DNA from 2 places in the Massilia sp. LjRoot122 genome. Region 1 is predicted to be linked to the other one. Evidence: predicted binding sites of a transcription regulator. Region 1 holds the regulator's gene; the other holds the start of a gene.

Evidence for each region. Region 1 encodes LexA, which represses DNA repair genes until DNA is damaged. Its sites were predicted from a motif close to ACTGTATNNNNATACAGT; they were not measured.
Region 2: ACSQ25_RS15155 (VRR-NUC domain-containing protein) is a predicted target of LexA. The motif match lies at 1,722-1,739, and genes of this name have one in related genera.

The regions. Positions count from the first base shown of each region.
Region 1 is NZ_CAXUPB020000001.1:1,542,667-1,546,067, forward strand. Features, by position in the region: gene ACSQ25_RS06715 (cystathionine gamma-synthase family protein) at 1-665, shown strand, start outside; gene ACSQ25_RS06720 (tetratricopeptide repeat protein) at 765-1,499, shown strand; gene lexA (transcriptional repressor LexA) at 1,551-2,183, opposite strand; gene rpsF (30S ribosomal protein S6) at 2,398-2,790, shown strand; gene priB (primosomal replication protein N) at 2,819-3,109, shown strand; gene rpsR (30S ribosomal protein S18) at 3,146-3,401, shown strand, end outside.
Region 2 is NZ_CAXUPB020000001.1:3,477,030-3,480,430, reverse strand. Features, by position in the region: gene ACSQ25_RS15160 (ATP-dependent DNA helicase) at 1-65, opposite strand, end outside; gene ACSQ25_RS15155 (VRR-NUC domain-containing protein) at 62-1,708, opposite strand; gene ACSQ25_RS15150 (hypothetical protein) at 1,822-2,505, opposite strand; gene ACSQ25_RS15145 (M15 family metallopeptidase) at 2,598-3,401, shown strand, end outside.

The DNA of each region.
Region 1 (3,401 bases):
TCCGCCCGAAGGCGGTGGGCGCGGGCCTGGTGGTGAATTCGCTGACCAAGTCGATCGGCGGCCACGGCAATGCGCTGGGCGGCGCCCTGACCGATACCGGCCTGTTCGACTGGAGCGCCTATCCGCATATCGCGGCGAACTTCCGCAAGCAGCCGGCCGCCAACCAGGGCCTGGCCCAGCTGCGCGCCAAGGCCCTGCGCGACTTCGGTGCGGCCCTCGGCCCGGAAGCGGCCCACCACATCGCGGTCGGCGCCGAGACGCTGGCCTTGCGCATGGAACGCACCAGCGCCAACGCGCTGGCGCTGGCGCAGATGCTGGAAGCAGATGAGCGTGTAGCCGCAGTCCATTATCCGGGCCTGGCCTCGCACCCGCAGCACGGCATCACGAAAGAGCTGTTCCGCGCGGGTGGTTCTCTGTTGAGCTTCGAGCTGCGCGAGGACATCGACTGCTTCGACTACCTGAACCGCCTCAAGCTCGGCATCCCGGCCAGCAACCTGGGCGACACCCGCACCCTGGTGATTCCGGTGGCGCACACGATCTTCTTCGAGATGGGAGCGGAGCGGCGCGCCAGCATGGGCATCGCCGAGTCCCTGATCCGGGTGTCGGTGGGCATCGAAGACACCGACGACCTGCTGGCGGACTTCCGCCAGGCGCTCGAGGCATAATTAAAACGGCAGCCACAGGCTGCCGTTTTGTTTCAGCGGTTGAGCAGGCCCGCCTGTTGCCGCTATCATGAAGCTTCTTTCCTCATTCCACATCTGCCCATGAAGACCAAGCTGTTCCTTGCATCCCTGCTGCTGTGCGGCGCCGCCTTCGCCGGCGAGCTGGAAGACGCCAATGCCCTGTTCGCGAAGAAGGATTACGCCGGTGCGCTGAAGATCTATACCAAGCTGGCGAATGCCGGCAATCCCGAGGCGCAGCAGGCGCTCGGCCAGATGTACTGGTACGGCGAAGCGGGGCAGGTGGACGAGCCGAAGGCCGAGGCGCTGTTCAAGAAGGCCGCCGCCAAGGGCAACAAGGTCGCGATCGCCTCGCTGGAACTGATGGACCAGCGCCTCAAGCGCCGCAAGGAAATCGACTACTGGATCAAGGGCTATGACGGCGAAGACCTGAAGTCGGGCGAATACCGCTGCGTGACGCCGCGGATTCCGGCGATGTCGAAGGTCAACGCGGACATCGACCGCATCGGTGCGGCCGTGCAGGCGTGGCAGGATTGCTACAACAAGTACGTCACCAAGCTGAATGCCGCGATGCCGCTGACCCAGCGCATTCCGGCGGACATCGCCAAGCTGATGAACAAGGAAGAGACCGAGAAGTCGACGGCCTACCTGAAGCAGCTGCAGGAAAACCTGAGCGAGGAGGCGAAGGTCAGTTCGAAGCTGGTGCTGGCGGACTTTGCAGCATGGCGCTCGGCGACCGAGGCCTATGTGGAAGAGCACAACAAGATGGTGAAGTCCGCCAAGAAGGATTCGCACTGGGCGGACAAGAAGATCCAGTAAGACGCGCTTGAGCGCTTTGGCGGCTTGCCGCCAGAGCGTTCATGGGAAGCCTCAGTGCCAGCTGCGCATCAGGCCGACGGCCAGGCCTTCCAGCGCGAACTCGTCTTCCGGAGTTACCTGGATGACCTTGAAGTCCGGGTTTTCCGGCAGCAGTTCGACCAGGTTGCCGGTCTTGCGGTAGCGCTTGACGGTCACTTCCTCGCCCAGGCGGGCCACGACGATCTGGCCGTTCTTGGCGCTGTCGATCTTCTTGACTGCCAGGAAGTCGCCATCGCAGATGCCGGCGTCGCGCATCGACCAGCCTTTGACCTTCAGCAGGAAGTCGGGGCGCGCCGAGAACATGGCGGCGTCGACGGAGTAGGTGGCTTCGACGTGTTCCTGGGCCAGGATCGGCGAACCGGCGGCCACGCGGCCGACCAGCGGCAGCGACATCATCAGGGCCGCAGGGACCATCGGCACCTGCTCGACCGAGGCGCCGATCAGGCGGATGCCGCGCGAGGTGCCCGGCGAAATCTCGATCGCGCCCTTGCGCGCCAGCGCCTGCAGGTGTTCCTCGGCCGCATTGGCCGACTTGAATCCCAGCTCGGCCGCGATTTCGGCGCGGGTCGGCGGGAAGCCGGTGTTTTCGATCGCTTCCTTGATCAGGTTCAGGATCTGTTCTTGCCTTGCAGTGAGCTTGAGCATGGGTGTTTTACGGCAATGGTTGTAAGAGCAGACTGTATTTTTGTACAGTATTCTCGGATGCGCAAGGGAAAACACGGGAAATGTGTAAAAAAATTGTGCAATGCGGTCCAGTTCCCATCCGCCGACTTTTCAGGCTATAATGTCCGGCTTTCCCTTCCCACACTCGTCTTGACGCCGAGGTGGGCATTTGTTTAACGTCCTCAAGGAGTGTTGCATGCGTCATTATGAAATCGTTTTTATCGTCCACCCGGACCAGAGCGAGCAAGTCCCGGCGATGATCGAGCGTTACAAGACCACGGTGACCAGCCGCGGCGGTAACATCCATCGCGTGGAAGACTGGGGCCGTCGCCAGATGGCTTACCAGATCCAGAAGCTGCCGAAAGCCCACTACATCTGCCTGAACATCGAGTGCGACAACGAGACCCTGGTCGAGCTGGAAACCGCATTCAAGTTCAACGATGCCGTCCTGCGTCACCTGACCGTCAAGATGAAGAAGGCCGAAACCGCACCGTCGCCGATGATGAAGTCGGTCCAGCGCGAAGACGCAGCCAAGAGCCACCGCGCAGAAGCAGCAGCTCCTGCCGCTGCCCCGGCCGCAGCTGCCTAAGTTTTTTCTCGGGAATTCGTAGAGCGCAGTGAACCAGTTCCAGCTCATCGCGACCATCGCGGAGCGTGACGTACTGCGTTATACCCCGGCCGGCGTCCCTATCGTGGGCGCGATCCTGATGCACGATTCGCAACAGGTAGAGGCCGGAGTGGCAAGGCAGGTCGCGTTTGAAATCCCTGCGCTCGGCGCGGGCGAGATTTCAGGCAGGCTGCAAAGCGCCGAACTCGGTGCCGCCTACCGCTTCGAAGGATTCCTGGCCAGGAAAAACCGCAACAGCAAAGCCTTGGTGTTTCACATCATTGATTTCAGTGCTGCATAACGCAGCGCAATTTAGATTAGATACAGGAGCCTCGAAATGGCATTCGGTAAAAAGTTCGACAAAAACAAAGCTAAAGAAAAACTCAAGCGCAAACAGCAGAACCCGCTGTTCAAGCGCAAGAAGTTCTGCCGCTTCACCGCAGCAAACGTGGAACAGGTCGATTACAAAGACGTCGACACCCTGAAGGACTTCGTCCAGGAAAACGGCAAGATCATGCCGGCACGTCTGACCGGCACCAAGGCGCACTACCAGCGCCAGGTCGACACCGCCATCAAGCGCGCACGTTACCTCG
Region 2 (3,401 bases), 1.9 Mb from region 1:
CCCTGTTTGGCGGTGAACTCGCACAGGGCCCGCACTGCGACGCTGTAGCCCGCGTCGACCGTCAAGCGGCCTGCTCCCACTGCAGGTAGCACACCGACACCGGCATCCCATGCGTCGCGCAGTAATCGATCCAGCGCAGCTGGTTGTCCTGCAGGCGGTCGCCCGGGCCCTTCACCTCGATCATGGTGTAGCGGCCCTCGGCCGGCCAGAACTGGATCAGGTCGGGGAAACCGGTATGGTTGGCCTGGACGTCCGCCAGGATGCGCTCGCACCACTTGCGCAGGTGCTGCGGCGGGATGCAGGCCAGCGCCAGCTCGAGCAGTTCCTCGCTCAGCGCGCCCCAATACACGAAGGGCGAGGCGATGCCCGCCTTGTCGCGGTAGTTGGCGCGGATGGTGCCGCGGTAGGCGCCGCTCTCCAGTTCGGCCAGGCAGGCCGCGAATTCGGCTTCGCGGCGCTGGTGAAAGTCCGGGCTGTACAGGTCGGCCGGTCCGCGGTGGAAGGGGTGGAAGAAGGCGCCGGGTAGCGGCGCGAACACGGCGCGCCAGCACAGCAGGCCGAACAGGGAATTGGCGAGTGCATTCTCGACGTAGAACACCGGTGCGTCCTCGCTTGCCAGGTGCTCGCGCACCACGCCTTCGACCCACCATTCTCCGCCCGGCATCGGCAGGCTCAGGTCCAAGCGCTCGACCGGGGCGCTGCGGCGCGCCGGCAGCCTGGCGTGGCCGAGCCGGCGCGCCAGGCGCGGTCCGATGCGCAGCAGGTGCTGGCGTTCGGCCTCGCTCTCGGGCGCGGCCTGGGCCAGCTGGAACAGGGCATAGGCATCAATGAAGCGCTCATGCTTTTCCAGCACCCGGATGGCGCGCCCGCGCGCGCCCAGGTAACGGCATTGCGCGTAGACGGCATGGGCATTGTCCCAGTCCTTGAGTTTTTCATAGCCCTGGCCGATCTGGAACAGCAGTTTTTCGCGCCGGCTGACCAGCCAGTCGTTGTCGAAGACGTGCGAGGGCAGGTCGCGCAGCACCTCGTCCAGCGCTTCGCCGGCGTAGAAGCGTTCCTTGCAGTCGTGCAGGCGCAGGTAATGCTCGACGTCGGCGCGCGAGCGGAAGCCGCGCGAAGCCTGCGAGATCTCGACCTGTTCGAAGCGGAACATGCCGAGGTCGGACAGCACGAATTCGGTCCAGTCCTGGTGCAGGTTGCCGAAGAAGATCAGGCGCAGGCGGTCGCACAGGGGCTTGACCAGGATGCGCAGGGCGACATCGCTGCAGCCGGGGTACCAGCTTGAAAAAGGCCGGTCGTCGCCGCATACGGCGCGCAAGGCTTCCAGCTGCTCGGCCTTGCGCGCGTTCTTTTGCTGCAGCCGGGACTGGAAGGCGTCGGCGATCTCGGGCTTGGACAGCAGCTCGAACAACTCGTCGAGCGAGAGCAGCGGATCGGTTTCGATCCAGCCGGTGTCGAGCAGGAGATGCGCGGCCTCGACCGGGCAGCCGATCTCGGCATAGACCAGCTTACTGGCGCGGAACAGATTCCCCTTGCGCATGACCATGCGCACGAACAGGGCGCGCGCATTCTGCGGCAAGCCGGGGAAGGCGGCAAGGAAGGCGAGCTCGTCGGTGTCCAGCAAATCGCGATACCGCTCACCGATCCAGTCAAGGACGCGCTGGAAATTGTCCAGATAATAAAACTCGTTTTCCAGAACCCTGATCATCTCGTGCCGCCGTACTGTGCTTATGTACAGTATAACTCCACGAGGAATCAATAGCCCAGCAGTATCCCAATTTTTCGCCGGTTTTCTTTGTCATTTGCAGGCTTTTCGCCACGTTACTGGCGTGCCGGACGGGCCTGGCAAGCGTCGTTCGGACACAGCAGCTCGGTCATCTGCGAGCCTTCCGGGGCGTGGCCGTTGGCGTGCACGATGACGGCGGAGATCAATGCCACGTCCGCATCCACCGGGCCTTCCGTGGCCTTGCCCGGGGTGGCGCCGCGCTGGGCCTTGGGCGCTACCGGACGAACGGCGCCTTTCGCGACCATGACCGGCTTGGGTCTGGCGGGCGTGACGACCGGCGGACGGGGCGGCGCTGCGGCCCTGGCCACGCGCGGCGCCGGCGCGGCTGCCGCGGGCGCAGGTTTCAACAGGCGCAGGGGCGGTACCGCGTCGCCCGGGGCGGGCTGGTCCACCTGGTCGACGATCAGGGCCGCTTCGGCCGCCGGCGCCATGGCGACTTGCCGCAGGAGCGCGCCGACCGTGGGCTGCTGCGGCACTTGCCGCGCTTCGGCCAGCACCGTGTCTTGCGCTTCCAGCCGCGGACCCTCGTTGTTGGCGGCCAGCCAGACCAGCGCCCCGGTCAGTGCCACCGCCAGCGAAGCGCCGGTGCCGTACCAGGCCAGCCGCACGCCCGATGCCTTGCTGCCGCGCTTGCGCGCAGGTTCGCGCTCGAGCAGGGCCAGGATGCTGTCCTCACCGGAGGTAGCGACGCGGCGGGGCGACATCAGGTTCGGACGCATGGACGTGGATTGATTTTCGTCTGTAGGCCGCACGGCAACCCTCCTAAGATTGGTTCTTCCAATTCTGATTAGAAACAATCTTGGAGCTAGCGATGCTGATTTTTCTCGCCCTTCTGTACTTTTGTCTGGCGACGGCAGCGATCTGGCTTGCCTTGTTCCCGGGCGGACGTGCCGTTCTCGCACGCGCGCTGACCGCATTCAGGCATCGCCTGTCGCAGCGCGCGGTCGGCTGGCAGATCGCGGGCAGCCAGTATGCCGGTGCGGTGCGGGGGAATATTCCGCGCGATCTCCTGGGCAGCATCGTCGCGTTCGTCCGGCGCCACCGCATCGCCTGCGCGATCGGCGTGCCCGCCGTGCTGATTCCCTCCCTGCTGGCGCTGGCCCTGAGCAGTCCGGCCATGCTGCCGGTCTACGAAGGCGAAGCCGCCGCCCCGGACGTCCAGGTCGCGGCCCTGCTGCAGGGCGAGCGCCTGGTGCCGCCGGTGGCGCTGCCGCCGATGGCCTTCACCACTGCGGAAGTCGCGCTGGTGCGGCCGATGCTGGTGAACGCAAGCCGTAACTGGGGCCTGCTGCACCCCGACTTCAGCCAGCGTCTGCTGCTGGCCTTCAAGATCATGAAGGAAAAGCACGGCTACGAAATGGCGCTGCTCGAAGGCTACCGCAGCCCGGCGCGCCAGGACGAGCTGGCGCAGGCCGGCAGCCACGTCACCAATGCACGCGCCTTCCAGAGCTGGCACCAGTACGGCCTGGCCGCAGATTGCGCGTTCTGGCGCAACGGCAAGCTGGTGATTTCCGAAAGAGACCCCTGGGCGATGCGCGGTTACCAGCTCTATGGCGAGGTGGCCGAATCGCTCGGCCTGACCTGGGGCGGGCGCTGGAAGATGATGGATTTCGGC